DNA from 3 places in the Pseudomonas sp. 9_2_1 genome. Region 1 is predicted to be linked to each of the others. Evidence: predicted binding sites of a transcription regulator. Region 1 holds the regulator's gene; each other region holds the start of a gene.

Region 1 (9,949 bases):
CCCTACCTGGAAAACTGGCGCTGGCTCAGCCGTCGCATCCGATGCGCCCTCGAACCCGACGAGCCGCGCCTGATCGAGCACTACCTGGCCGAAGGCCGCTACCTGGTGTGCTGCACCGACACCTCGCCATGGACGGTGGCGCTGACATCCTTCCGCCTGCTGCTGGATACCGCCTGCGACCGCATGCTGCCCTGGCATTGGCGCTGCCTGTGCCTTGACCAGGCCTGGCGCCCTTTGCTGGACCTGCGCAACCTCGACCGCCAGGAAAACAACCAGCGCTGGCAGCCCTATGCCCTGCAATTGGCCAGTTGCCGCCTGCTGCCGTCGATTTCTCCCGATGAACTGATGCAAGGATTTGATGATGAGTGATACCCGTATCGAGCGTGACAGCATGGGTGAACTGCAGGTGCCGGCCCAGGCCCTGTACGGCGCCCAGACCCAGCGCGCGGTCGACAACTTCCCGATCAGCGGCCAGCGCATGCCGGCCCAGTTCATTCGTGCGCTGTTGCTGGCCAAGGCTGCCGCGGCCAAGGCCAACGTCGAGCTGGAGCAACTGTCGGCTGCGCAGGGCCTGGCCATCGTCAAGGCCGTGGAGCAACTGCTGGCGGGCGACTTCATCCAGCACTTCCCGGTGGACGTGTTCCAGACAGGTTCCGGCACCAGCTCGAACATGAACGCCAACGAAGTCATCGCCACCCTGGCAACCCGCGTGCTGGGTGAGACGGTCAACGCCAATGACCACGTCAACTGTGGCCAGAGCAGCAACGACATCATCCCGACCACCATCCATGTCAGCGCCGCGCTGGCCCTGCACGAGCAGTTGTTGCCGGCCCTGGCCCACCTGGTACAGGTGATCGAGACCAAGTCGGCGCAAGTGCATCGGTATGTGAAGACCGGTCGTACGCACTTGATGGACGCCATGCCGGTACGCATGAGCCAGGTACTGGATGGCTGGGCAGCGCAAATCAACGGCGCCAAAGCGCATATCGAAGCCACTTTGCCGAGCCTGCAGACGTTGGCCCAGGGCGGCACAGCCGTGGGTACCGGCATCAACGCCCACCCGCAGTTCGCAGCCGGTTTTGCCCGTCAACTCAGCGGCCTGAGCAAGGTCGAGTTCACCCCCGGGCAGAACCTGTTCGCCCTGATCGGCTCGCAGGACACCGCCGTGGCCCTGTCCGGCCAGCTCAAGACCACCGCCGTGGCGCTGATGAAGATCGCCAACGACCTGCGCTGGATGAACTCCGGCCCACTGGCCGGTCTGGGCGAAATCGAGCTGCAAGGCCTGCAGCCGGGCTCGTCGATCATGCCAGGCAAGGTCAACCCGGTGATTCCGGAGGCCACCGCCATGGTTGCCGCCCAGGTGATCGGCAACGACGCAACCATCGCCATCGCCGGCCAGTCAGGCAACTTCGAGCTGAACGTGATGCTGCCGGTCATCGCCCGCAACCTGCTGGAAAGCATCGAGCTGATGGCCAACGTCAGTCGGCTGCTGGCCGACAAGGCCATCGCCAGCTTCAAGGTCAATGAAGGCAAGCTCAAGGAAGCCTTGGCCCGCAACCCGATCCTGGTCACCGCGCTGAACCCGATCATTGGCTACCTGAAGGCCGCTGAAATCGCCAAGACCGCCTACAAGCAGGGCCGCCCGGTCATTGATGTGGCGCTGGAGCACACTGACCTGTCGCGCGCCCAGCTGGAAGCGCTGCTGGATCCGGAAAAACTCACCGCCGGCGGCATCTGACCGGGCGTCAATGCCCGCAGGAGAAACGTCATGCAGTACTGGAAACGCACCACCGAAATCGCCAACCGCCTGTTTGAACAAGGCCAGCTGGTGGATGCCCGGGAACACTACCTGCAAGCCCTGGCGCTGGCCCAGGTGCTGTTCGAGCGCTGGAATGACGTGGACGAGGCGGTGGCCGCTTTCGTCATTGCCCACCACAACCTCGCCGACCTGCATCTGCGCCTTAACCAGCCACACGAAAGCGCCGACTACCTCTGCGCGGCTCACCAGCGGCTGCTTCAGGCCAGTCAGGAAGCGCGTTTGCCCCAGGGCCTGCGCGATGCGGCCCTGCGCCACAGCGGGCGCACCTACACCGAATTGCTGAGTTTCATCGCCGAGTATGGCCAGTACCCGCGTACCGCGCGCCTGCTCAACCGTCACAGCGCCGGGGCCAGCGCCGTTGCTGCCCAAGCACAAACGGCGCCCAGCCCCCATACCTACGGAATCCACTGACATGCCCCACACCTTGCCTGCATTGCCTTACGCCTACGATGCGCTGGAACCGCACATCGATGCTCAAACCATGGAAATTCACCACACCAAGCACCACCAGACCTACGTCAACGGCCTCAACGCCGCCATCGAAGGCACCGAATGGGCTGAATGGCCGGTCGAGAAACTGGTCGGCGCGGTCAAGCAACTGCCGGAAAACCTGCGCGGCGCGGTGACCAACCATGGTGGCGGCCACGCCAACCACAGCCTGTTCTGGCGGGTGATGTCGCCAGAGGGCGGCGGCGAACCGCACGGTCAGGTGGCACAAGCCATCGGCGCGCAGCTGGGCGGCTTCGACGCGTTCAAGGACGCCTTCACAAAAGCTGCGCTGACTCGCTTCGGCAGCGGCTGGGCCTGGCTCAGCGTGACCCCGCAGAAAACCCTCGTGGTTGAGAGCAGCGGCAACCAGGACAGCCCGCTGATGCACGGCAACACCCCGATCCTTGGCCTGGACGTGTGGGAACACGCCTACTACCTCAAGTACCAGAACCGTCGCCCGGAATACATCGGTGCCTTCTACAACGTCATTGACTGGGCGGAAGTGGAACGTCGCTATGTCGAAGCCTTGAAGTGAGTCTGACCGGTATGCGCTCTGAGGTGATGTCTGTCAGCAGTGTGCGCCTGTTCCGTCTGGCGCTCGGGACTGTGCTATTGCTGGCCGGCACCGCGCTGCTGGTGGCGCGGGGCCTCGCCTGGCTCGACCTGGAACCCCGCATGCTGCGCGCCCTGGAGGGCGGAGCACTGTGCGCGTTGGGTACGGCACTGGGCGCGGTACCGGTACTGATCATTCGCAACATGCCGGTGGCGCTGGCTGACACGCTGCTGGGCTTTGGTGCCGGGGTGATGCTGGCGGCCACGGCGTTTTCCTTGATAATCCCAGGGCTGGATGCGGCGCAGAACATTGGTTTCAGCCCCTGGGGTGCAGGTGGGCTGATCAGCTTCGGCCTGATGTTCGGCGCCTTGTGCCTGTTCCTGATCGACCTCAAGGTTTCCGGTGCATCGCCCGAGGCGCTGGTCGGTACGGAAAACCAGCCGGTGATTGCCGCACGCATCTGGTTGTTCGTGATTGCCATCATTGCTCACAATATCCCTGAAGGCATGGCCATTGGCGTGTCGGCGGGTGGTGGCATGCCCGATGCCGACAGCCTGGCCATGGGCATCGCCTTGCAGGACGTTCCCGAAGGCCTGGTGATCGCACTGGTGCTGGCTGGCGCGGGCATGCCGCGTTTCAAGGCTTTTCTCATCGGCGCGGCCTCTGGCCTGGTCGAGCCGGTGGCCGCAGTGATCTGTGCGTGGCTGGTGAACGTCGCCGAACTGCTGCTGCCGTTGGGCCTGGCCTGCGCCGCGGGGGCAATGCTGCTGGTAGTGACCCAGGAAATCATCCCCGAATCGCGCAGCAACGGCCATCACCGCCTGGCCAGCCTGGGGCTGTGCATAGGCTTCTGCCTGATGATGGTGATGGATACGGCGATGTCCTGATCCAGCCTGCCGGAAGGTTGACGCTGAGCCTGTAGGAGCGGCCTTGTGTCGCGATGGGGCGCGCAGCGGCCCCAAGATTTCAGCAGCGATGCACAGATTGCAGGGGCTGCTTTGCGACCCTTTCGCGACATAAGGCCGCTCCTACAAGGGTGGCCTTGCTAGCCACGTAGTTATTCGCCTTCGTCGAAGAAGTTGTTGATCAGCTCGACCAGCGCGTCCATGGCGTCGTTGTCCTGGTCACCTTCGGTATGCAGGTGCACCTGAGTGCCCTTGCCGGCCGCGAGCATCATCACCGCCATGATGCTCTTGCCGTCCACCAGTTTGTCCGGCGCACGGCCAACCCGCACCTGGCAGGGAAAACGGCCGGCAACGCCGACGAACTTGGCTGCCGCCCGGGCATGCAAACCCAGCTTGTTGATGATGGTGATTTCACGGGCGGGCATGGTGGGGCGGATCCTTGGGCTAGAGGTCGCGGTGGCGGACCTGGACGTTTTTCAGGGATTTCTGCAGCAACTGGCCAAGGCGTTCGGTGATGTACACCGAGCGGTGGTGGCCACCCGTGCAGCCGATGGCGATGGTCACATAAGCGCGATTGCTGGCGGCGAAACGGGGCAGCCACTTGAACAGGTAGCTGGAAATGTCGTTGAACATTTCTTCGACATCGGGCTGTGCAGCCAGGTAGTCGACCACCGGCTGATCAAGGCCGGAGTGCTCGCGCAGCTCGGGCTTCCAGTAGGGGTTGGGCAGGCAGCGTACATCGAACACCAGGTCGGCATCGACCGGCATCCCGCGCTTGAAGCCGAACGACTCGACCAGGAACGCCGTGCCGGGCTCGGGTTGGTTGAGCAGGCGCAGCTTGATCGAGTCCCGCAACTGGTACAGGTTGAGGTTGGTGGTGTCGATCTTGAGGTCGGCCAGGTCTGCAATCGGCCCCAGCAAATCGCTTTCGACGCGGATGGCTTCGGCGAGCGAGCGGTCGGCGTTGGTCAGCGGGTGGCGTCGGCGGGTTTCCGAGAAACGCTTGAGCAGCACCTCTTCGTCGGCATCCAGGTACAGCACGTCGCACTGGATGTGCCGGGCACGGGCTTCTTCAAGCAGTTCCGGGAAGCGCGTCAGGTGGCTGGGCAGGTTGCGTGCGTCAATAGACACGGCCACCTTGGGTTGCAGCAATTCGGTATTGATCAGTGCGTTTTCCGCCAGCTGCGGCAGCAGCCCGGCGGGCAGGTTGTCAATACAGTAGAAACCGTTGTCTTCCAGGACATCGAGGGCGGTGCTCTTGCCGGAGCCGGACCGGCCGCTGACGATGATCAGGCGCATGTTCAGTGCTCGTTCTGTACGTCCAGGACAACCTGGAACAGGGCGTCACTGCTGGTGGCCGCACGCAGGCGATCACGGACCTCCTTGCGATCGAGCATGCTGGCAATCTGGCGCAGCAGTTCCAGGTGGGCATCGGTGGCGGCTTCAGGCACCAGCAGGACGAACAGCAGGTCCACCGGCGCGCCATCGATGGCGTCGTAATCGATAGGGGCTTCCAGGTGCAGCAGGGCGCTGACCGGTGCCGAGCATCCTTCAAGCCGGCAGTGCGGGATGGCAATGCCATTGCCGAAACCGGTCGACCCGAGTTTTTCCCGGGCGACCAGTTTTTCGAAGACGTCTTGCATCTCCAGTTCTGGCACTTGATCGGCGATGACGTTGGCGACCTTTTCAAGGGCGCGCTTCTTGCTGCCGCCCGGCACGTTCACAAGTGAACGGCCGGGGGTCAGGATGGTTTCAAGTCGGATCATGGATGAGGGGGATCAGCGGGCAGCTGCACCTTGCAGCAGGCTTTGCTGTTTTTCCTTGTGTTTTTTCAATTGGCGGTCGAGCTTGTCGGCCATGGCGTCGATCGCTGCATACATGTCTTGGTCTTCGGCATTGGCAACCACCTCGCCGCCAGGAATCTGCAGGGTCGCTTCGACTTTCTGCTGCAGCTTCTCGACTTTCAGGATGACCTGGGCGTTGGTGATCTTGTCAAAGTGCCCCTCCACGCGAGCCAGCTTTTCAAGCACGTACTCACGCAGTGGTTCGGTGACTTCTACATGGTGTCCACTGATGTTGACTTGCATACAGCTTCTCCTTTGTTGCCCGTGCATAAAGAGGCAGGTCTTGCACCTGCCCCAGAAACGCTGTGGCACATCCCAGGGGCTACATCAGTCGCTTGCGCTCGCTCGACGGTGCGATGCCGAGAGACTCGCGGTACTTGGCGACGGTGCGACGGGCTACCTGGATGCCTTGTGCCTCCAGTAAACCAGCGATCTTGCTGTCACTCAATGGCTTTTTCTGATTTTCCGCCGCAACCAGTTTCTTGATGATCGCGCGAATCGCCGTGGACGAGCATTCTCCGCCTTCGGAGGTGCTGACGTGGCTGGAGAAAAAGTATTTCAGTTCGTAGATGCCACGCGGCGTGTGCATGTATTTCTGCGTGGTCACCCGCGAAATGGTCGACTCGTGCATGCCCACCGCTTCGGCGATGTCATGCAGCACCAACGGCTTCATGGCTTCATCGCCGTGGTCGAGGAAACCACGCTGGTGTTCGACGATTTGCGTGGCAACCTTCATCAGGGTTTCGTTGCGGCTTTGCAGGCTCTTGATGAACCAGCGCGCCTCCTGCAGCTGGTTGCGCATGAAGGTGTTGTCGGCGCTGGTGTCGGCGCGGCGCACGAAGCCTGCGTATTGCGGGTTGACGCGCAGGCGCGGGATGGCCTCCTGGTTCAGTTCGACCAGCCAGCGCTCGCTGTCCTTGCGCACGATCACGTCGGGCACCACGTATTCAGGCTCGCTGGACTCGATCTGCGAACCAGGCCGCGGGTTGAGGCTTTGCACCAGCTCGATGACCTGGCGCAGCTCGTCTTCCTTGATTTTCATGCGCCGCATAAGCTGGCTGTAGTCACGGCTGCCGAGCAGGTCGATGAAGTCGCTGACCAGGCGCTTGGCTTCGGTCATCCACGGCGTGCTGGCGGGCAGTTGGCGCAGTTGCAGCAACAGACACTCGCCGAGGTTGCGGGCGCCGACGCCGGCTGGCTCGAACTGCTGGATGCGGTGCAGTACCGCTTCGACTTCGTCCAGCTCGATGTCCAGCTCCGGGTCGAACCCGGCGCAGATCTCCTCGAGAGTGTCTTCCAGGTAGCCCTGGCCGTTGATGCTGTCGATCAGGGTGACGGCGATCAGGCGATCGGTGTCGGACATCGGCGCCAGGTTGAGCTGCCACAGCAGGTGGCTTTGCAGGCTTTCGCCGACAGAGGTGCGGGTAGTGAAGTCCCACTCGTCGTCATCGTTGCTCGGCAGGCTGCTGGCGCTGGTCTGGTAGATGTCTTCCCAGGCGGTGTCGACCGGAAGCTCGTTGGGGATGCGTTCGCTCCACTCACCTTCTTCCGGGTTGTCGACAGTGACGGTGCTTTCCTGGAAGTTGTTGTCCTGGGCTTCGGCAGTCGGCTTGTTCTCGGCGTTATCCGCCATCGGGTCGCCGTTGTCGAAGTCCTCGCCGTCTTCCTGACGTTCGAGCATCGGGTTCGACTCCAGCGCTTCCTGGATTTCCTGTTGGAGGTCCAGGGTGGAAAGCTGGAGCAAGCGGATGGCCTGTTGCAACTGCGGTGTCATCGTCAGTTGCTGGCCCATTTTTAGGACGAGCGATGGTTTCATGGCAGGGGCTTAATACCTTGTTCGCCGGCGCGCATGCGCCATCCACTACACGAGGGCGCCGGGGCGCCAGATCAAGCAAGTTTTATGCCTTAAATTGTAGCGTTTGCCTAGAGCACCGTAACAACTTTACCCCCGGTTGCAGGGCTGTCTGGCGGTGCTCCAGGCGCGTTCCGGGGTCAGAGCCGGAACTCGTGACCCAGGTAGACTTCCTTGACCAGTTCGTTGGCCAGAATGGTTTCGGCATCACCTTCGGCGATCAGCCGGCCATCGTTGACGATATAGGCGGTTTCGCAGATATCCAGTGTCTCGCGCACGTTGTGGTCGGTGATCAGCACACCGATACCCTTGGCCTTGAGGTGGTGGATGATCTGCTTGATGTCGCCGACCGAGATCGGGTCGACGCCGGCGAACGGTTCGTCCAGCAGGATGAATTTGGGTGCGGTCGCCAGGGCGCGGGCAATTTCCACCCGGCGGCGCTCACCGCCGGACAGGCTCATGCCGAGGTTGTCGCGGATATGGCTGATATGGAATTCCTGCAGCAGGCTTTCCAGCTCTTTGCGCCGGCCGTCGCGGTCGAGGTCCTTGCGGGTCTCGAGGATGGCCATGATGTTGTCCGCCACCGACAGCTTGCGGAAGATCGAGGCTTCCTGCGGCAGGTAGCCGATACCGGCGCGTGCGCGACCGTGCATGGGCTGGTGGCTGACGTCGAGGTTGTCGATCAGCACGCGCCCCTGTTCGGCCTGGACCAGGCCGACGATCATGTAGAAGCAGGTGGTCTTGCCGGCGCCGTTGGGGCCGAGCAGGCCGACGATCTGGCCGCTGTCGATCGACAGGCTGACATCACGCACGACCTGCCGCCCCTTGTAGCTCTTGGCCAGGTGCTGGGCTTTGAGGGTTGCCATTTACTCGGCCTTCTTCTTGGGCTGGATCACCATGTCGATACGCTGACGTGGCTGGGTCACATTGCCACCGCGCCCGGCAGTCGCCACCTGGCTCTTGGTGTTGTAGACGATCTTCTCGCCTTCGGTGGTGTTGCCCTCGTTCTCGACCTTGGCGCGGTCGGTGAGGATCACGGTGTCTTTTTGCGCCTGGTACTGGATGGTGACTGCCCAGCCTTTCATCTTGTCGGGCTTGGCAGCACTCTGTTGCTGCTCGAAGTAGGCCAGGTTGCCAACCGAGGTGACGACGTCGATGTCGCCATTGCTCGCGCGGGTCATGGTCACCGTGTTGCCTTTGATCATCATCGAGCCTTGGGTAATGATCACGTCACCGGTATAGGTGGCCACACCCTGCTTGTCATCCAGGTGTGCGTTGTCGGCCTGGATGCGAATAGGCTGATCACGGTCATTCGGCAGGGCGAAGGCGCTCGCGGTTCCCAGTGCTGCGCTCAGGCTGAGCAAAAGGGGGAGGGTTTTAACGAGCCTCATACTGTCCTCTTACGTTAGAGAGCAGGTCCATCCTGCCTTCTTTCAAATAGGCTTTCATGCCCTTGCCCGTGGTTGTCCCACCGGCGCCGTCGATTCTAACGGCTTGCTCGGTCTGAGCATATTGCTTCTGTGGAAATACGGTCATGCGCGAACTGGTAATAATCGTTTCGCGTTGCTTCTCGTCGGTGCGTGCCACACGTACCTTGTCGATCAGTTCGACCTCGGTACCGTCCGGATTCACCTCGGCGCGCACGCTTTGTACGTGCCACGGGTATTCGGTGCCGCGGTACAGGCGCAGGTCCGGGGTGGTCACCAGGGTGATTTCGCTGGCCTTTACATGCTCGACCTTGTCGGCGGTCATTTCGTACTGCAGCTTGCCGTCAGGCAGGAACTGCACACTGTGCGCGTTGATCGCATAGTAGTCGATGGCGCTTTCGTCGACCTGGGCCACCGGCTGGTCGAGGAAGCTTTCCGGGCTGACATTCCAGTAACCGATGGCTGCCAGTACGGCGGCGATCACCGTCAGCAGCGCGATATTGCGGAGTTTCTTGCTGAACATGGGCAGCCTTACAGGTAGTTGGCGTTGGCAGCGTCCAGGGTGCCCTGGGCCTGCATGATCAGTTCGCAGAACTCGCGGGCGGCACCTTCGCCGCCGCGAGCCTGGGTCACGCCATGGGCGTGCTGGCGAACAAACGGCGCGGCGCTGGCTACCGCCATGCCCAGGCCTACCCGGCGAATCACCGGCAGGTCGGGCAGGTCATCGCCAAGGTAGGCGACCTGTTCATAGCTTAGGCCCAGTTCGGCGAGCAGGCCGTCGAGTACCACCAATTTGTCTTCGCGGCCCTGGAAAAGGTGCGGGATGCCGAGGTTGCTGGCCCGGCGTTCGACCACCGGGGTCTTGCGGCCGCTGATGATCGCGGTGGTTACGCCCGAGGCCATGAGCATCTTGATGCCCTGGCCGTCGAGGGTGTTGAAGGTCTTGAATTCGCTGCCGTCCTCGAGGAAGTACAGGCGGCCATCGGTCAGTACGCCATCGACGTCGAACACCGCGAGTTTGATGGCCTTGCCACGTTGCATCAGGTTCTGGCTCATTCCA
Region 2 (9,949 bases), 330 kb from region 1:
CGAGAACTTGCCGCAGCTCGGCAAAGTCGGCCTCGCCCAGGCAAAAGTCGAGATGCTCCTGAAAGCGGAACGGTGACAGCTCCGGCGCCTGCAGGATCGACACCTCTTCCAGATCCATCGGGTCACAGGCCAGGTGCGGCAGCAGGAACGTCTGGGAGAAGTTGATCACCACAAAGTCACTGTCGAGCGGGTGCGGAATCACATGCACCCGGTGCGGCAGGATGAAGGCCAGGGTGTTGCGCTTGAAGGGGCGCTGCACGCTGCCGATGTGTTGCACCGTGTCACCGCCGAAGTTGACCTGGATCTGGAAGTACTCGTGGCGATGCGGCGAGGTTTCGGCGGGGCGCCCGCGCTGGTCGCGGATGTAGAAGTCCATCAGCTCGCTGCGCTGCTGCATGACGTAGGTCGGGACCTCGCGCTTTGGGGGCATTGGGCTGGCTCCAGGTTCTAGGTAAAAAGTTGCCTGTGCGGGCCTCTTCGCGGGTAAACCCGCTCCCACAGGTACAGCGCAGCTCCCAAATCATGTGCTGACTCTGTGGGAGCGGGTTCACCCGCGAAGAGGCCCGACGAGGCAAGGCAAGTTGTACGATGTCCAAGCTTTTCAAATTAAACCTGTCTGCAAAAAACCGCGCAACCTTGAACCCCCACAGCCCTCTAAAAATGCGACACCCAGCAGAAAAACCAATCAAAACCCCGCCTTCCGATTTTTTTGGACAGTTCAGCCCTCCCCCGCCTTTAGTGAAAAAAACGGTCTAAAACCAACGTTGCATTCAACAAGTCGTACGACCACCTTAGTAAAGAGACTGCAGCCCAACCTCTATCAACAACAACAAACGAGGTCGACTCATGTCGAGCACGCCTACCCCCCGCGCCGCGTCGTCGTACGCGCTGGACGCGGCCCCTGCCCAGCGCCTGCCCACCCGCCGCCGCTGGTTCATGCTGTCGCTGCTGCTGGTGGCGACCATCATCAACTACGTCGACCGGGTGAACATTTCCATCGCCGCCCCGTTCATGGCCAAGGACCTGGGCCTGGACAAGGTCGAGATGGGCCTGATCTTCTCCGCCTTCGCCTGGACCTACGCCCTGGCCCTGGTGCCGGCAGGCTTCATCGCCGACCGCTTCGGCTCGCGCCTGACCTACGGCGTGTCGCTGATCAGCTGGTCGGCGGTGACCGTGGCCCAGGGCCTGGCCAGCGGCTTTGCCTCGCTGTTCGGCCTGCGCCTGGCGGTCGGCGCCATGGAAGCCCCGGCCTTCCCGGCCAACAGCCGCGCCGTCACCGTGTGGTTCCCCGCCCGCGAGCGCGGCATGGCCAGCAGCATCTACGTGTGCGGCCAGTACCTGGGCACTGCGCTGTTCACCGGCGCCCTGCTATGGCTCGCGACGACCTACGACTGGCGGCATGTGTTCTACAGCACCGGCCTGGTCGGCATCGTGTTTGGCGTGGTGTGGCTGTTCCTGTACCGCGACCCGCTGAACTGCAAGAAGGTCAGCAAGGAAGAGCTGGCCTACATCGAGAACGGCGGCGGCCTGATCAAGAGCAGCCAGGAACGCACCCGTTTCGACTGGCGCCAGGTGGCCGAGCTGTTCCGCTACCGCCAGGTGTGGGCGATCTGCCTGGGCAAGTTCGCCAGCACCTCGGCGCTGTACTTCTTCCTCACCTGGTTCCCCACCTACCTGATCGAAGAGCGCCAGCTGACGTTGATCAAGGTCGGCATCTTCGCGGTCATGCCATTCATCGGGGCCACGGTCGGCATCCTGCTGGCGGGCATCGTCTCCGACCTTCTGATCCGCAAGGGCTACTCGCTGTCGTTCGCCCGCAAGCTGCCGCTGGTGGTGGGCTCGATGCTGGGCATGTCGATCGTGCTGGTGAACTTCACCGACTCGAACGTGCTGTGCATCGCCGTCCTCACCCTGGCGTTCTTCGCCCAAGGTATCGCTTCGTCGTCATGGGCGGCGGTGTCGGAAGTGGCCCCCAAGGAGCTTATCGGCCTGACCGGCGGGGTTACCAGCCTGGCCGCGAACATTGGCGGCATCGTCACGCCGATCGTGATTGGCGCGATCGTGCATGCCAGCGGTTCGTTCGCCATGGCGTTCTGGTTCATTGGCGGGGTGGCGTTGATGGGGACGCTTTCGTATTCGCTGCTGCTTGGGAAGCTGTATCGCATTGAGCTGAAGACGGCTGACTGAGCCTGAGGTGTTGTGGCTGTACTGGCTTCTTCGCGGCTAAAGCCGCTCCTGCAGGGGTAGCGTCAACCCCGAGGGCACACCGTCCCCCTGCAGGAGCACCTTAGCCGCGAAGAGGCCAGCACAGGTTACTTGGATAGTCCAACCCAACCCCGCTTTCGTCCAACTTTGCCGGCCAGCCTGTGACATACGCTGGCCACTCCAGAACGGAGGATCCACCCATGACTTACCTGTTCAACCCGCCGGCCATCGTCAGCCTGCCGATCCGCGGCAGCGATGCGCGCTTTCCGGTCGGCCGGGTGTTCTGCCTGGGCCGCAACTACCCATGGCCGGAAACCTACGGCCCGGCGCCACAGGAGCCGGTGTTCTTCATGAAACCGGCAAGCAATGTGGTCGAGGCAGCGGGAGAGCTGCCCTTCCCGCCGCAGACCGACGAGTTCTGCCACGAAATCGAGCTGGTCGCGGCCATCGCCAAGGGCGGTGCCGACATTGCCCCGGAACATGCCCTGGAACACGTGTTCGGCTTTGCCGCCGGCCTGGACATGACCCGTCGCGATCACCAGCGCAAGGCCAAGGCCGAGGGCCTGCCGTGGGAAGCGGCCAAAGTGTTCGAGGCATCGGCACCCATGACCGCCATCGTCCCCGCCAGCGAATGCGCCTGGCCGCTGAATGCGGCGCTGTGGCTGCAGGTCAATGGCCAGGAGCGCCAGCGCGCGCACCTCAGTCAGCAGACCTGGGCGTTGGCCGAAGTCATCAGCCGGCTGTCCCGCCAGCTGCCGCTACGCCCGGGCGACCTGATCATGACCGGCAGCCCGCCCGGCGTGGCGCCGCTGAACCCGGGCGACACGATCCATGCCGGCATCGACGGTATCGGCGAACTGCACCTGCGCGTCGGCCCCCGCCCTGTCGGGCAAGCCGCCAACGCTGCCTGATTCCCCTGGAGTGACGAAATGAAGCAGAACAAGAAAATCGCTTTGGTCACCGGCGCCGGCAGCGGCATCGGCCGCGCGGTCGCCCTCGCCTTGCTGGAAGACGGCTTCAGCCTGGTCCTCGCCGGGCGCCGCCGCGAACCGCTGCAAGCAGTCGTCGAACACGCGCAGGCAGCGGGCGGTGAAGCCATGGCTGTACCCACTGACGTGCGCGATGAACAGAGCGTCGCGCAGCTGTTCGCCACCATCGAGGAGGTACATGGCCGCCTGGACGTGATCTTCAACAATGCCGGCATCAACGCCCCCGCCGTACCGGTCGACGAGCTACCGCTGGAAAACTGGCGCAACGTCATCGCCACCAACGTCGACGGGGTGTTCCTCTGTGCCCGTGCGGCCTTCGGCCTGATGCGCCGCCAGCAGCCGCAAGGCGGGCGGATCATCAACAACGGCTCGATCTCGGCGCATACCCCGCGCCCGTTCACCGCGCCCTACACCGCCAGCAAGCATGCGGTGCTGGGCCTGACCAAGGCACTGGCGCTGGATGGCCGGCCTTACAACATCGTCTGTAGCCAGGTGGACATCGGCAACGCCCTGACCGAGCTGTCCGAACGCATGACCCGTGGTGTGCGCCAGGCCAATGGCGAGATCGCCGCCGAGCCGATGCTCGACGTGCGCCATGTGGCCGACGCGGTGCGCTACATCGCCGCGCTGCCGCTGGACGCCAACGTACTGAACATGACCGTGATGGCCAGCAACATGCCATTCGTTGGCCGTGGCTGAACCTTGTTTTCGATGAGCCCTGTTCCTGATGGAGTGACCGATGAAACCAGAAGTCCTGCAACTTAGCCCGATCCTCATCCCGCAGATCCGTGAGCGCCTTGAACAGTTGTTCACCGTACACCGCTACTACGAACAGGCCGACAAGGAGGCCTATGTCAGCCAGCATGCCGACAATATTCGCGGCGTGATCACCGGCGGCCACACTGGTATCAGCCAGGCGCTGATGGCGCGCCTGCCCAATCTGGAAGTGATTGCGGTCAACGGTGTCGGCACCGACGCGATCGACCTGGCCTACGCCCGCGACCGCGGCATCCAGGTGACAGCGACCATCGGAGCCCTAACCGAAGACGTCGCCGATCTCGCCATCGGCATGCTGATCGGTTTGTGCCGGGGTATCTGCACCGGTGACCGTTTCGTGCGCGCCGGCCATTGGGCCACCAGTCCCACGCCGCTGGCGCCGTTGCCGCTGGCCCGTCAAGTGTCGGGCATGCGCGTGGGCATCGTCGGCATGGGCCGGGTCGGCCGCGCGGTGGCGCAGCGGGCGGCCGCGTTCGGTTGCCCGATTCGCTACACCGACCTGCAGGCGCTGGATGTGCCTTACGGCTTCGAGGCCGACCTGCTGCAGCTGGCCAAGGACAGCGATGCGCTGATCCTTGCAGCGGCGGCCGACAAGGGTGAGGCGCTGATCAATCGCGACGTGCTGCGGGCCTTGGGCAGCGAGGGTTACCTGATCAACATCGCGCGCGGCAAGCTGGTGGATGAGCCCGCCTTGACCGCTGCGTTGCAGGCCGGCGAGATCGCGGGGGCGGGGCTGGATGTGTTTGCCGATGAACCGCGAGCGCCCGAGGCGTTGTTCGAGCGTGAGGATGTGGTGCTGCAGCCGCATCGCGCCAGTGCCACGGTGCAGACCCGCACGCGCATGGGCGAGATGGTGGTGGCCAGCCTGGTGGATGTGTTTGCCGGGCATAAACCTCAAGGGCTGGTGATCTAGGCCACCTGTCCCGGCCTCTTCGCGGGTAAACCTGCTCCTGCAACGGGACGCGATCTGTCAGGAGCGGGTTTACCCGCGAAAGGGCCGGCACGGGCAATGCACCATGATCAGGCTACCGCCAATTCCACCCACTCACCCTTCAACCGCACCGGCCACACCCGCAACCGCTGGCCCCCATCATCCAGGCATGCCCCGCTCTGCAAGCTGAAGCGCTGCTTGTACAACGGCGCGGCCACAACCAGTTCCCCTTGCACGCTACCGACCAGCCCGCGGCCGATGATGTTGGCGCCGGAGCGTGGGTCGCGGTTGTCCACCGCGTACAGGGTTTGGGCTTGCCCAGGAAGATAGAACAGCGCGACCTGGGCACCGTCGAGCCACACCACCACGCCAGAATCGGCCACCAGGTCTTGCGCCCGGCATACCGCCTGCCAGTTTTCGCGGGTTTTCACAGCAGCATTGGACAGATTCATCAGACAGCCTCCTCGACAGTAGGGATCAGGTGCAACGGCGCCGCCGGTCGGCGTTGTTCACGTTCGCGCACGAAATGTACGTCCGGGTCGGCGCGATGGTCGTTGACGAAGGTGCGGAAGCGCTTGAGCTTTTCCGGGTCGTTGAGGGCGTTGGCCCATTCGCATTCATACTGCTCGACCACATGCTGCATCTGCGCCTCCAGCTCGTGGGCCAGGCCCAGGCTGTCGTCGAGGACCACCTGCTTCAGGTAGTCCAGCCCGCCCTCCAGGTTCTCGCGCCACACCGACGTGCGCTGCAGCTTGTCGGCGGTGCGGATGTAGAACATCAGCACGCGGTCGATCAACCGCACCAGGGTCTCGTCGTCGAGGTCGGTAGCGAACAGTTCGGCATGCCGCGGGCGCATGCCGCCATTGCCACACACGTAGAGGTTCCAGCCCTTGTCGGTGGCGATCACGCCGATGTCCTTGCTCTGCGCCTCGGCACATTCGCGGGTGCAGCCAGATACCGCGAACTTGAGCTTGTGCGGGCTGCGCAGGCCCTTGTAGCGGTCTTCCAGGCGCAGGGCCATGGCGACGCTGTCCTGCACGCCGTAGCGGCACCAAGTGCTGCCCACGCACGACTTCACCGTGCGGGTCGACTTGCCATAAGCGTGGCCGGTCTCGAAACCGGCTTCGATCAGCTCGCCCCAGATCAGCGGCAACTCGTGCAACTGGGCGCCGAACAGGTCGATGCGCTGGCCGCCGGTGATCTTGGTGTACAGGTCGTACTTTTTCGCCACCTGGCCGATGACGATGAGCTTGTCGGGGGTGATTTCACCTCCCGGAATACGCGGCACCACCGAGTAGGTGCCGTTCTTCTGCATGTTGGCCATGAAGGTGTCGTTGGTGTCCTGCAGCGGCACCAGCGCCGGGTCCATGATCGGCTGGTTCCAGCACGAGGCGAGGATGTTGCCCGCTGCCGGCTTGCAGATGTCACAGCCGGTGTGGCCTTTGCCATGGCGTTCGAGCAGTTGGTTGAAGGTACGGACTCCCTCCACCCGCACCAGGCCATACAGCTCCTGACGGGTGTAGGCGAAGTGCTCGCACAGGCTCTTGTCCACCGACACGCCACGGGCAGTCAGCTCGTGTTCGAAGACTTGCTTGAGCAGGGCCGCGCAACCCCCGCAGCCGGTCGCGGCCTTGGTGCAGCCCTTGACCGCAGCGAGGTCGCTGCAACCGCTGTCGATGGCGGCGCACACCGCGGCCTTGCTGACGTTGTGGCAGGAGCAGATGGTCGCGCTGTCGGGCAACGCATCGGCGCCCAGGGCCGGCGCGCCACCGCCTTGCGGCAGGATCAACGCTGCCGGGTCGGCCGGCAGGGCGATAGCGTTCTGGGCGTACTGCAGCAGGGTGTCGTAGTAACTGTTGTCGCCGACCAGCACCGCACCCAGTACCCGCTTGCCGCTGGCATCCACCACCAGCCGCCGATAGGCGCTGTTGGCTTCGTCGATGAAGCGGTAGCTGCGTGCGCCCGGCGTGGCGCCGTGGGCGTCGCCGATCGAGCCGACATCCACGCCCAGCAGCTTGAGCTTGGTCGACATATCGGCACCGCTGAATGCCACCGCCGCCTCATCCATCAGCAACGCTGCCAGGTTGCGCGCCATGCTGTAGCCCGGGGCGACCAGGCCGAACACGCTGCCGTTCCACGAGGCGCACTCGCCAATGGCGAAGATGCGCGGGTCGCTGCTGCGGCAGTGGTCGTCGATTACCACGCCGCCCCGCGCGGCGATGTCCAGGCCGCAGGCACGGCCCAGGGCATCTTGCGGGCGAATGCCGGCGGAAAACACGATCAGGTCGGTTTCCAGGTGCTCGCCGCCATCGAAGTTCATGCGATAGCGGTAGGCCTCACCGGCACTGATCGACTGGGTGGCGCGTGACAGGTGCACACCCACGCCCAGCGCTTCGATCTGCGCCTTGAGCGCGGCACCGCCTTCGCCGTCCAGTTGCACCGGCATCAGCCGGGGCGCGAACTCCACCACATGGGCTTCCAGGCCCAGCGACTTCAGGGCGTTGGCGGCCTCCAGGCCAAGCAGGCCACCACCGACCACCACGCCACGGCGGGCATCGGCGGCAGCAGCGCGAATGGCATCAAGGTCGTCAAGGCTGCGGTAGACCAGGCGGGCATGGCCGCTGGAGCCTTCGATCGGCGGTACGAAGGGGTATGAACCAGTGGCCAGCACCAGGTGGTCGTAGCCGTAACGGCCCTCGCTGGTGATCACCTCGCAACGCTCGCGGTCGATTTCCAGCACGGCTTCGCTCAGGTGCAGGTGAACGCCGTTAGTGTTGTAGAAATCGTGCTCGCACAGGGCCAGGGTTTCGGCACAGCTGCCAGCAAAGTACTCGGACAGGTGCACGCGGTCGTAGGCGCGCTGGCGTTCTTCACCAAACACCCGCACCTCGAAGCGCTGCAGGGCGCCACGGCTGACCAGTTGCTCGACGCAATGGTGGCCGACCATGCCGTTGCCGACGATGACCAGTCGCTGTTGTTGCGCGCTGCTCGCTGTTGCCTTCATAAGCCGATCCTCGATCAAAAAAAAAGCGCCTGGAGCCGAAGCTCCAGGCGCCTTTGCCTGTATTCATCACGGTGTGCCCCCGGGTTGATCGCCGTTGATCAGCGGGGCTTGTTGTAGTGGAGATAAAGCAGGGACTGTGCCAATTGCCTTGCCTGAGCCGGCCTCTTCGCGGGTGCCCCCCTCCCACGGGGGCTCCACAGGGTCTCAGGCTTGCACAGTACCTGTGGGAGCGGGCTCACCCGCGAAGAGGCCGGCACAGGCATGCACATTCACAGTGCACATCACCCCATCCCGGTGCACTCAGTACACATCCCGCCGATAACGCCTGGCCTTGCTCAAACCTTCGACATAGGCAGCCGCCTGCGCCGCATCCATCCCGCCATGCTCGGCCACCACGGCACGCAATGCCGCATCCACATCCTTGGCCATGCGCTGGGCATCACCACACACATAGAAGTACGCCCCCGCCTGCAGCCAGCGCCACAACTCGGCGCCCTGCTCCAGCATGCGCTGCTGCACATAGACCTTCTGCGCCTGGTCCCGCGAGAACGCCGTGTCCAGGCGCAGGTGGCCGGCTGCCTGCCAGGCTTGCAGCTGGTCCTGGTAATAGAAATCGGTAGCCGCGTACTGCTCGCCGAAGAACAGCCAGTTGCCGCCGTTTGCCCCACGGGCCTGACGCTCTTCGAGAAAGGCGCGAAATGGCGCGATGCCAGTGCCAGGGCCGACCATGATCACTGGCAGGCTATCGTCCTCAGGCAGACGGAAGTGCTTCGACACCTGGGGGAAGATCGCCACCCGCAACGCCTGCACACGGTCGGCGAGAAAGCTCGAGCACACCCCTTTGCGCTCGCCATAACGAACCGTCGACACGGTCAGGTGTACCTGGCCCGGGTGCGCCAGCGGGCTGGAGCTGATCGAGTACAGGCGTGGCTGCAACGGCTTGAGCAGCGCCAGCCAGCTGGCCAGCGGCAGCTGCTGGGGGAAAGCGCGCAGTACATCGACCAGTTGCCGGCCCCACAGCCAGTCCTGCAATTCGCTTTTGCACGCGGGCTGCAGCAGGCGCTGCAGATCGGGCGCATTGACGGCAAAGGCCTGCAGTTGCTGCGCAGTGACCTTGGCGATTTCCAGATGCGTTTGCAGGGCTTCGGCCAGAGGCATGGCAGGCTTACCGTTGAGCTCGACCAAGACCTGGCCGTCAAGCTGCATCAGCGCCAGCAGTTCGTCGACCAGGGCCGGGCAGTTACGCGGCCACACCCCCAAGGCATCACCGGCCGCATAGCTGAAGCCGCTGCCACTGAGGTCGAAGACCAGCTGGCGGGTTTCCTTGCTGGCGCCTGGGCCATTGAGCAGGCGGTTTTCCAGCACGCTGGCGACCCACGGCTGCTGCTTGCTGTAGGTGGCCACAGTGGCCGGTTCACTGAGCGCTTGCGCTGTGCTTGCACGCCCCAGCGTGGGCAGCAGGGCCTCGAGCCAGTCGGCGAAGGTGTCGTCGAAGTCCGGCTCGCAGTCCACCCGTTGCAACAGGCGCCGCCCACCCAGCTCGGCCAGGCGCTGGTCGAGCTTGCGGCCAAAGCCGCAGAACTGGTCGTAGCTGGAGTCGCCCAGGGCCAGCACGGCATAGGGCAACTCGGCGCAGTGGGCGCCTTCCTCGCCCTGCAAGGCCTGCCAGAAAGCCGCCGCGCTGTCGGGCGCCTCGCCATCGCCAAAGGTGCTGGCGATCAACACCACACTGGGCACCCCCTGCAGCTGGCTCGGGCTGACCGCCTCCATGCAGCTGAGCTGCACGTCCAGGCCGGCTGCGCGCAGGCGCTCGGCACAGCGTTCGGCCAGCAGCTCGCCATTGCCGGTCTGCGAGGCCCACAGCACCTGATGCTTCGGCGCCGCCTGCAGCGCAACGGGCAGGGCCGCTGGCTGGGCAAACAGCCCGGCGAGCAGGCCGTCGACGAACAACCGGCGGTTGGCAGCCAGCGGCGCAGTGGCCGGCAGGCTGGGCACGCCTTCGGCGCGCGACTGATCCAGGCCCAGCAAAAAGCCTTGCAGGTA
Region 3 (9,949 bases), 590 kb from region 1:
AGTTGGCGAAGCCAAGCGTCGTGCTCGCCCCTTCGCACAAAGGGCACGCCGTGTACGCCTCTTGCAAAGCGTGTGAGCGGGATCGCGGCTGCGCCTCAGGGGCCTGGTCTAGCGTCACCGGGCCGCAGTCTGGCACATCGATATGCTCGCCCTTCAGCCCTGGGCGATGCTGCCGGGTCATCAGTTCAATGCCCATTTCGAAATTGCGGGTGAAACGTAGCGTGTCGAACAATGGAGTCGTCAAACGGTTGGCGCTGACCTTGTTGCGCAGCGCTGAGCGATAATCGGCGTCGCTGCCGATCCGTCGGCAGATGCGCACCATGTCGTCAGGGTCGGAACCTACCAGTTCCGGCATTTCAATGGCGTTCAGCAGGCTTTCGCTGACCCGTGAGCAAAAGTGGCCGCCCTGCGAGGTGATCACCGGCACGCCAGCCCAGAGTGCATCCGATGTGGTGGTATGGCCGTTGCACACCAGGGTATCCAGCACCGCATCGGCCAGCTGCAAGCGGGCCAGGTGCTGTTCCGGCGCGGCGAAGGGGGCAAAAATCAGCCGCTGCGGGTCGACGCCCGCGCGCTCTGCCTGGCGGGTGAGGTTGGCGATCGCCGCTTCGCACTGGCCTAGCAACCAGAGTACGCAGCCCGGCACTTCCTGCAGCACACGCAGCCAGACGGCAAAGCTGGAGCGATCGATCTTGTAGGACTGATTGAAGGCGGCGAAGATCACCTTGTCTTCCGGCAGGCCGTGGGCACTGCGGGTAGTCGGGGTGGATGCAGCACCCCGTTTACGGTCGTTGCACTGATAGGAGTGCGGCAGGCGGCAGAATGCTTCCGGGTAATGCGTGGTACTGCTGTCGGGTGTGACAAAGCGGTCCGAAACGATGTAGTCGATATCGCGGCTTGCGGCGCTGCCGGGGAAGCCAAGGTAGGCTACCTGCAGCGGCGCGGGGCGGTACGCAAGGATGCCGGGGCGACCGCCGCCCGTATACAGCTTGAGGTCGAACAGGATATCGAGTCGATCGGCTGCAATCCGCTCGGCGGCCTGCTGATCACTCATGGCATCAATGGCGATGTGATGCTCAACGGCGTCGATGAAGCGTTGCCGATAGTCTGAAGTATCGAATGCGCTGTAGTCGTAGGCAAAAATTTCGAAGCGTTCCCGGTCATGGCACTCGAGCAAGCCAGCCATCAGGTGCATGGTGGCATGATTGCGGAAGTCGCAGGACACGTAACCTACCCTCAGCCGCCCCCCCGGATCGCTGGCGTTGGCAGGCGTTGGAAGTGGCGTGACCGTCGGTACCATACGACTGACGTAGGCTTGGGTGACGCCAAGGTTGCGCCCCTCATCCGGGCACCAGGTCAGGTGGGTCAAAGGGTATTCCTGCGGAAAATCGAATGCCCCTTGGTCGTACCAGGCGCCGATCTTTTGTTGCAGGGTTTCTATCCAGTCCCAGTCGCAGGTGAAGCGCGCCGGCACCAGCGCTGCGCCAATGACGGCAGGATCTTCAGGTGCCAGCTGGAGAATCTGCTTGAAGGCGTTCGACGACTCTTCATAGCAGTCGTTACTCTGCAGCAGCAGTGCTGCATGCGTCAGTAGCCGAGGGTTGCGGCTCAGCGACAACTGCAGGCGCGCATAGCCGACTGCCTCATGCTGGCGATTTGCGTTGAAACACGTCGTCACAAGCGCGTCGAGCACTTCTTCGTTGTCGGGCGCTTCCTCGTGGGCCTTGAGCAAACACTGCAGGGCCTCGTCCGTGGTTCGCATGGCTGCCAGCAGTACGCCGGCGGCTAGCCAGTTGCGCGCGCCGGCGCCGTTTTCGGCCGCAAGCCTGAATGCCTCTATTGCCTCGACCGGGCGCCCGCTGAGGCGTAAGGCCTCGGCTCTCAAGCCAAGCAGGGCAGGGTTGGCCGGTAGCTGTACCAGCAGCTGTTCAAGTTCGGGCAGGGCCTCGCAAGCATGGCCGCTATTGATCTGAGCGAGTAGCGCCTCGAGGCGCCCTTCCTGAATGGTCATAGGAGAATGGGTTTCAAAAAAAATCGCAAAATCGCGACGGGAACACACAGAGGTGTCGGAATGAAAAAAAAGGCGAATCGGCGTCACAGGTACCTGGTTGCGGCACATCCTAAAGGGGCATGGCGGAACCCGTCCACAAACAAGGGATGAGCGCAAGGTTCCGGCAGGAGCCTGCCCGAAACCGAGTGCTTGCGTCCTGTCATCACCACAGGCCCTGTCACGTATCGGTGTGGCGATACGCGCAGGGGCCAGTGATGAATCAAGTGCAGCGGGCCTGCCTTACACGTTCAGGTAAGGGATCTGGGTGGTAGAGAGCTGACCAAGTTGCGCAGAGGTCATGGAGCCAACCTGGTTGCGCGACAGTGCGTTGACCTGGGAAGTCGACAGCGTGGCGATCTGCGATGTGGTAAGCGAGCTCACCTGGGCAGTCGTCAAGGCCGCGATGTCCTTGGTCGAGATCGCGGCGACCTGAGTGGTGCTCAGCCCGGCCAGCACGGTAGTGGTGATGCCCGAGATCTGAGTGGTGCTCAGCAAGCCGATCTGGCCAGTAGACAGATTGCTGGCCAGCGCACTGACCTGCGCGTACTTCAGGGCAGCTACCTGGCTGGTGGTCAGGCTGGTAACTTGCGCGGTGGTCATCGCGCCGGCCTGCGCGGTTGACAGCGCGGCAACGTCGACCGCCTCCATGGCCTTGACCTGCGTGGTGCTCAGGGCCGCCAGGGACGTGGTCGACAACCCCGCTACCTGGCTGGTGGTCAGTGCCGCGATGTCCTTCGTCGAAATCGACTGCAACTGCGAGGTGCTGAGGCCGTTGAGCACGGTGGTGGTCAGGCCCGCTGCCTGCGAAACGGTCAGGGCACCGATCTGGCTGGTAGTGAAGCTCGACGCCAGGGCGTTGACCTGGGTGTACTTCAACGCAGCTACCTGGCCGGTGGTGAGGTTGCCGATCTGTCCGGTGGTCAATGCAGACAGCTGCGAGGTCACCAGCGCGCTGATGTCCCTGGTCTCGATCGCCTGCAACTGCGCAGTGGTCAGGCTGGCGGCGTTCAGGCCGGTCACCTGGCTGGTCGACAAGGCTGCGATCTGCCCGGTCGAGAGGTTGGCTTGCAGGGTTCCTACCTGGGTGGTCGACAGCGCGCCGATCTGAGCCGTCGTCAGTGCTGCAACGGCCGCCGTGCCCAAGCTGCCCAGTTGGGCGGTCGACATCGAGGCGATGTCTTTGGTGGTGATTGCTGCTACCTGAGCGGTGCTCAGCGCAGCCACGGTGGTGGTCGACACGCCCGCGATCTGCTTGGTCGTCAGTGCGCTGATCTGGGCGGTGCCGAGTTTTGCGCCAAGGCTACCGACCTGAGTGCTGCTCAGCGCTGCAAGCTGAGCGGTAGCCAGGGTGCCGACCTGGGCCGTTGTCAATGCACCCAGCTGGGTGGTCGACATTGCCGCGATGTCCTTGGTCTCGATGGCCTTCAGCTGGGCGGTGGTCAGGTTGCCCAGCACGGTAGTCGACAGGCCGCCTACCTGAGAGGTGGATAGCGCTGCGATATCCTTGGTGGAAATCGCCTGCAGTTGAGCGGTGCCAAGCGAGCCGAGAGTGGTGGTCGACAACCCTGCGGTCTGCGCCGCGGTGAGTGCGCCGATTTGCGTCGTCGACATCTTGGCCGCCAAAGCGCCGACCTGCGCCGTGGTCATTGCCGTGATCTGGGCGGTCGACAAGGTAGCGAGGGCTGCAGTGGCCACGGCGCCCAGTTGGGCGGTGGTCAGTGCGGCGATGTCCTTGGTCGAAATCGCCGCCAGCTGAGCGGTGCTCAGGGCGGCCATGGTCGTGGTGGACACGCCTGCTATTTGCCCGGTCGACAATGCGTTGACCTGGGTGGTGCTGAGCTTGGCGCCGAGCGTATCGACCTGAGCGCTGCTCAACGCGGCAACCTGGACTTTGGCCAAGGCACCAACCTGGGCCGTCGTCAGGGCCCCGAGCAAGCTGGTCGACATGGCGGCGATGTCTTTGGTTTCGATGGCAGTCAGTTGCGCGGTTGTCAGGTTGCCCAGTGCAGCGGTCGACAGGCCGGCTACCTGCGAAGTCGAAAGGGCGGCGATGTCCTTGGTACTGATCGCCTGGATCTGAGCCGTGCTCAGAGCGCCCAATACCGAGGTCGACAACCCTGCAGTCTGTGCCACGGAGAGTGCGCCAATCTGGGTGGTCGACATTTTGGTAGCAAGGGCACCGACCTGTACGGTTGTCATTGCACCGATCTGCGCGGTCGACAGGCTGGCGAGGTCGGCGGTAGCCACCGCACCCAGTTGGGCGGTGCTCAGGGCTGCAATGTCTTTACTTGAAATAGCTGCCAGTTGAGCGGTGCTCAGCGCGGCCATGGTAGTGGTGGAAACGCCTGCGATTTGCTTGGTCGACAATGCAGCGATCTGGCCGGTGCTGAATTTGGCGCCCAGGCTACCGACCTGGGTGCTGCTCAAAGTCGTCACCTGCGCTGTTGTGAAGGCGCCCACTTGAGCCGTTGTCAGGGCGGCCAACTGAGTGGTCGACATCGCAGCGATGTCTTTGGTCTCGATGGCCTTCAGTTGCGTGTTAGTCAGGTTGCCGAGCACGGCAGTCGACAAACCGGCTACCTGCGATGTCGACAGGGCGGCGATATCCTTGGTGGAAATCGCCTGCAACTGCGCGGTACCCAGCGAGCCGATCACGGCCGTGGACAACCCGGCGGTCTGCGTTGCTGTCAACGCGCCAATCTGTGTAGTAGACATCTTCGCAGCCAGTGCGCCTACCTGTGCAGTAGTCATGGCCGTGACCTGGGCGGTCGACAAGGTGGCGAGGTCGGCGGTGGCCACGGCGCCCAGCTGGGCAGTGGTCAGGGCGGCGATGTCCTTGGTCGATATCGCTGCCAGTTGAGCAGTGCTCAGGGCAGCCATTGTCGTGGTGGACACGCTGGCGATCTGCTTAGTCGACAACACGCCGATCTGGGCAGTGGTCATGGCGCCGGCCAGTGCACCCACTTGCGAGGTGGTCATGGCGGCGATCTGGGTGGTGGAAAATGCCCCCACCTGGGTCGACGACAGGGCGGCGACCTGAGACGAAGCCAGCGCCGCGACATCATCCTTGCCCAGCGCCTTGAGTTGCGATGCGTTGAAGGCCGCAATCGCCGCGGTGCTCAGCGACACGACATCGGAGGTCGAAAGTGCTGCAATCTGCGCGGTGGACAGTGCGCCGGCCTGAGCGGAGCTCAGGGAGGCAATATCGGATGTGCCCAGGGCCGATATTTGCTTGGTTGACAGAGCGGCGATTTGTGCCGTTGACATTGCCGTGACGATTGAGGTCATAGATTCATAATCCAGGGGGAGGGGGCGGCATCCAGACTCTCTTGCGTTGCCTCAAGGCGAGACCACGCGCGCGATGCCTGCAGATCTCATCGGCATGGCATTTTGATACTTTATGGGGATGAAGAAATATTTTGTCGTGTTTTCAGGCTGGATATTGGATCAATAAAATGGCGTCAATTTTTTGTGTTGGCGTGTTCGCCTGCCGGCGATTGCCGCTCAAGCCTGCAAAGGCGGAAAGCCTTTGCCGCTTTTCTGGCAGCTATTTGTTGCCGGGTTACATCTTGCCCGCGTAATTCCTGGCTTCGGCAGGGTTGGCACAACCCTTGCTATCCCTTGCTCAACGATATTCCGGTCAACCTCCGAAGGTTTCCCCGACATGAGCATCAGCTTCGACAAGGCGCTTGGTATCCACGAAAAGGCCCTGGGCTTCCGCGCCCAGCGCGCCGAAGTGCTGGCCAACAACATCGCCAACGCCGACACGCCCAACTACAAGGCGCGTGACATGGACTTTTCCTCGGTGCTGGCTGCCGAAACCAGCAAGCAGCAGGGTGGCCGGTTCGCCATGGACCGGACCAACAGCCGCCATATCGAAGCCGATGGGCTGGCGATCGCGGCCGACGATACCCTCAAGTACCGTACCCCGCTGCAGCCTTCGATCGACCAGAACACCGTGGACGCGCAGATCGAGCAATCGAACTACACCGAAAACGCCATCGGTTTCCAGGCCAGCTTCACCTTGCTCAACAGTAAATTCAAAGGGCTGGTTTCCGCCCTGCGGGGAGAATGACCATGTCCCTTTCCAGTGTTTTCAATATTGCCGGTAGCGGCATGAGCGCGCAGAACACGCGCCTGAACACCGTCGCTTCCAACATCGCCAACGCCGAGACCGTGTCCTCGAGCATCGACCAGACCTACCGCGCCCGCCACCCGGTGTTCGCCACCACCTTCCAGGATGCGCAGGCCGGCGGCAGCCAGTCGCTGTTCGAGGACCAGGGCGAAGCGGGGCAGGGCGTGCAGGTCAAAGGCATCGTCGAAGACCAGAGCACCCTGGAAGCGCGCTACGAGCCGAACCACCCGGCGGCGAACAAGGATGGTTACGTCTACTACCCCAACGTCAACGTGGTCGAGGAGATGGCTGACATGATCTCCGCCAGCCGCGCGTTCCAGACCAACGCCGAGCTGATGAACACCGCCAAAAGCATGATGCAGAAAGTCCTGACCCTGGGGCAGTGATAGGAAGCCGACATGACCACCACCAATTCCACCACCGACGTCGGTAGCGCCTACCTGACCTCGCTGCAGAAGCAGACCTCCAAGACCGACAGCAGCACCGGTGCCGCCGGCAGCGCGTTGGGCAAGGACGCGTTCCTGCAGCTGCTGGTTACCCAGATGCAGAACCAGAACCCGCTCGACCCGCAGGAAAACGGCGAGTTCGTGGCCCAGCTGGCGCAGTTCAGCAGCCTCGAAAGCATGCAGTCGCTGAATGATGCGGTGACCTATATCGCCACTGGGCTGCAGTCTTCCCAGGCCCTGCAGGCGTCGTCGCTGGTCGGGCGCAATGTGATCGTGCAGACCGACAAGGCCGTGGTCGACACCAGCAAGGACATGAAGGGTTCGGTCAACCTGACCTCGTCCAGCACCTCCACCTCGGTGGGTATCTACGACAAGGACGACAAGCTGGTACGTACCATCGAGCTGGGTACCCAGAAGGCCGGCAGCATCGACTTCACCTGGGATGGCCTGAACGACGACGGTGAAGTGGCCGATGCCGGCACCTACACCTTCAAGGCCAGCGCCTCGATCGATGGCCAGGCCACGGCCATGACCACCAACCTGCCGGCCTCGGTGACCAGCGTGACCATGGGCAGCAACGGTTCGGAAATGACGCTCAACCTGGCCGGCCTGGGCAGTGTTGCGCTTTCCAAAATTCAAAGCATCGGCATCTAGGGCCTGAGCAAAACGACAGGAGTTACACATGTCTTTCAATATCGGCCTTAGCGGCCTCTATGCAGCAAACAAGGCCCTGAACGTTACCGGCAACAACATTGCCAACGTTGCCACCACCGGCTTCAAGTCGTCGCGCGCCGAGTTCGCCGACCAGTACTCCAACTCCGTACGTGGCACCAGCGCGGGCAAGACCGTGATCGGTACCGGGGTGAAAACCGCTGCGGTTTCGCAGTTGTTCACTCCAGGCAACATCAATGCCACCGGCCAGGCGCTGGACATGGCCATCGATGGCAACGGTTTCTTTGCCCTGAACGACAACGGTTCGAAGATCTACACCCGTGCTGGCGCGTTCTACAGCGACAAGGCCGGTTATGTGGTGAACTCTTCGGGTGCCAACCTGCAGGGCTATGCAGTCGGTGAGGACGGCAAACTCATCCAGGGCGTGCTGACCAACCTGCAGATCGATACTTCCAACCTGACGCCCAAGCCAACCAGCCTGATCACCGAGAAGATCAACCTCAACTCGGCCGCGACCAGTCCTTCGGTAACGCCGTTCGACCCGACCAACGCCAGTTCCTACAACTTCACGTTCAATACCCCGGTGTACGACAGCCAGGGCAACGAACACCAGATGAACCAGTATTTCATCAAGGACGACGCAACCAACACCTGGTCGATGCACACCACCATCGATGGTCGCAATCCGGAAAACCCGGCTTCCACCACGCCGCTGGTCAACAATGTGCCCTTCAAGTCCGATGGCACCCTGGACAAGGATGCAATGACTGCGGGCGCGGTCACCGGTGGCCTGGCCATTGGCGAAGACAAGATCTTCCAGCTGCAGAACTGGATCCCTGCGCAGAAAAATGCGGCCGGCGAGTGGTCGGCCAATGGCGCCATCGCCAACGCCGGCGGTGTCAAGCTGGACATGCTGGGTGCCACCCAATACAACGCCTCGTCGGCAGAAATCGCCAAAACCCAGGATGGCTTCGCCACCGGTGAGCTTTCGGGGTTGAGCATTGACCAGAATGGCTACCTGTTCGCCAGCTTCACCAACGGCAAGGACAAGGTGATTGGCCAGGTGGCGATTGCCAACTTCGCCAACCTGCAGGGCCTGACCCCGATTGGCGGGACCAACTGGAAAGAGTCCTACTCCTCGGGTGTGCCGGTGATCGGCGCCCCGGACACCGGTACCCTGGGCCAGATCTCGGGTGGTGCGCTGGAAGATTCCAACGTCGACCTGACTGGCGAGCTGGTCAACCTGATCAAGGCGCAGAGCAACTACCAGGCCAACGCCAAGACCATTTCCACCGAAAGCACCATCATGCAGACCATCATCCAGATGACCTGATGATGGCTGGGGCTGCTGCGCAGCCCATCGCGACACAAGGCCGCTCCTACAGGAGATCGCGATTCCGTTGTAGGAGCGGCCTTGTGTCGCGATGGGCCGCAAAGCGGCCCCAAATTCTAAAAGGCTGACACTCATGACAAGGCTGCTGCTGATAACCCTGCTGGCCATGGCCCTGCCGCTCTCCGCCGCCCCCGCCCCGTTCTACCAATGGCAAAGCCTGGTCACCGGCCGCTACCTGTGCTCGGCCCACAACCCGGGCAAGGGCTGGGTGCGCCATGCCGGCCCCTATAACAATGCCGCCTGTCGCAGCCATTGAGCACGCCCTTGCCGCAGGCGGCAAACATCCGCCGACAAACTGACGTTTCTTGCCCCTCGTCCCGCTGAAACCCCCGTAAACCGGTCGTTTCAGACTTGGTTCGATTATTGCTTCGAACCTGCCAAGTGACAGCGCGGCAGCGACGCGCAGAGGAGATACTGTGGACAAGTTGCTTTATGTGGCCATGACCGGTGCCAGCCAGAACGCGCTGGCGCAGAAGGCTCACGCCAACAACCTGGCGAACGTTTCCACCAACGGTTTTCAGCGTGACCTGGAGCAGGCCCGTTCGATGCCGGTGTTCGGTGACAGCTTTCCGGCGCGCGCCTACGCCCTGACCGAGCGCCCGGCCACCGACTTCAGCGAAGGCCCGCTGGTTGAAACCGGCCGCGAACTGGACGTGGCGGTGACCGGCAAAGGTTTTATCGCCGTACAGGCACCGGACGGCAGCGAAGCCTATGTGCGCACCGGCAGCCTGAACATCGACGCCCTCGGCGTGCTGCGTGCCGGCAACGGCATGCCGGTGATCGGCAACGGCGGCCCCATCGCCATCCCGCCAGAGCAGAAGGTGGAAGTGGGCGCCGACGGCACCCTCAGCATCCGCTCCATGGGTGAAGACCCGCGGGTGATCGCCGAAGTCGACCGCATCAAGCTGGTCAACCCGGACACCAAGGGCCTGCAAAAGGGCCTGGACGGCCTGATCCACACCGCCTCCGGCCAGCCGGCCGATGCCGACGTCAATGTGCGGGTGGTGTCGGGCTTCCTGGAAGGCAGCAACGTCAACGCTGTCGAGGAAATGACCTCGGTACTGGCGCTGTCCCGCCAGTTCGAACTGCACGTCAAGATGATGAACACGGCCAAGGAAGGCGACGAAGCCATGGCTCGGGTTTTGCAAATCGGCTAATCACTTTTGAACGGGTGCCGTAAAACAGGCGCACGAGGAGAATTACATGCTTCCGGCTCTTTGGGTCGCTAAAACCGGCCTGTCCGCCCAGGACAC

Evidence for each region. Region 1 encodes sigma-54, which starts transcription at its own class of promoters, with help from an activator protein. Its sites were predicted from a motif close to ANTGGCATNNANNTTGCTNT; they were not measured.
Region 2: nirB (nitrite reductase large subunit NirB) is a predicted target of sigma-54. The motif match lies at 8,031-8,050, and genes of this name have one in related genera.
Region 3: flgB (flagellar basal body rod protein FlgB) is a predicted target of sigma-54. The motif match lies at 5,649-5,668, and genes of this name have one in related genera.

What each region holds. Positions count from the first base shown of each region.
Region 1 is NZ_CM181239.1:992,918-1,002,866, forward strand. It holds gene AC5O5I_RS04395 (FagA protein) at 1-369, shown strand, start outside; gene AC5O5I_RS04400 (class II fumarate hydratase) at 362-1,738, shown strand; gene AC5O5I_RS04405 (DUF2753 family protein) at 1,769-2,230, shown strand; gene AC5O5I_RS04410 (superoxide dismutase) at 2,232-2,843, shown strand; gene AC5O5I_RS04415 (ZIP family metal transporter) at 2,855-3,748, shown strand; gene AC5O5I_RS04420 (HPr family phosphocarrier protein) at 3,919-4,191, opposite strand; gene rapZ (RNase adapter RapZ) at 4,211-5,065, opposite strand; gene ptsN (PTS IIA-like nitrogen regulatory protein PtsN) at 5,068-5,532, opposite strand; gene hpf (ribosome hibernation-promoting factor, HPF/YfiA family) at 5,545-5,853, opposite strand; gene AC5O5I_RS04440 (RNA polymerase factor sigma-54) at 5,933-7,426, opposite strand; gene lptB (LPS export ABC transporter ATP-binding protein) at 7,603-8,328, opposite strand; gene lptA (lipopolysaccharide transport periplasmic protein LptA) at 8,329-8,853, opposite strand; gene lptC (LPS export ABC transporter periplasmic protein LptC) at 8,840-9,412, opposite strand; gene AC5O5I_RS04460 (KdsC family phosphatase) at 9,421-9,945, opposite strand.
Region 2 is NZ_CM181239.1:1,317,991-1,327,939, reverse strand. It holds gene AC5O5I_RS05985 (helix-turn-helix transcriptional regulator) at 1-430, opposite strand, end outside; gene AC5O5I_RS05980 (MFS transporter) at 847-2,187, shown strand; gene AC5O5I_RS05975 (fumarylacetoacetate hydrolase family protein) at 2,406-3,116, shown strand; gene AC5O5I_RS05970 (SDR family oxidoreductase) at 3,135-3,893, shown strand; gene AC5O5I_RS05965 (2-hydroxyacid dehydrogenase) at 3,934-4,884, shown strand; gene nirD (nitrite reductase small subunit NirD) at 4,992-5,354, opposite strand; gene nirB (nitrite reductase large subunit NirB) at 5,354-7,906, opposite strand; gene AC5O5I_RS05950 (bifunctional nitrate reductase/sulfite reductase flavoprotein subunit alpha) at 8,207-9,949, opposite strand, start outside.
Region 3 is NZ_CM181239.1:1,578,922-1,588,870, forward strand. It holds gene AC5O5I_RS07105 (O-linked N-acetylglucosamine transferase family protein) at 1-2,011, opposite strand, end outside; gene AC5O5I_RS07110 (beta strand repeat-containing protein) at 2,291-5,317, opposite strand; gene flgB (flagellar basal body rod protein FlgB) at 5,715-6,125, shown strand; gene flgC (flagellar basal body rod protein FlgC) at 6,128-6,571, shown strand; gene flgD (flagellar hook assembly protein FlgD) at 6,584-7,285, shown strand; gene flgE (flagellar hook protein FlgE) at 7,314-8,636, shown strand; gene AC5O5I_RS07135 (hypothetical protein) at 8,770-8,952, shown strand; gene AC5O5I_RS07140 (flagellar basal body rod protein FlgF) at 9,113-9,853, shown strand; gene flgG (flagellar basal-body rod protein FlgG) at 9,900-9,949, shown strand, end outside.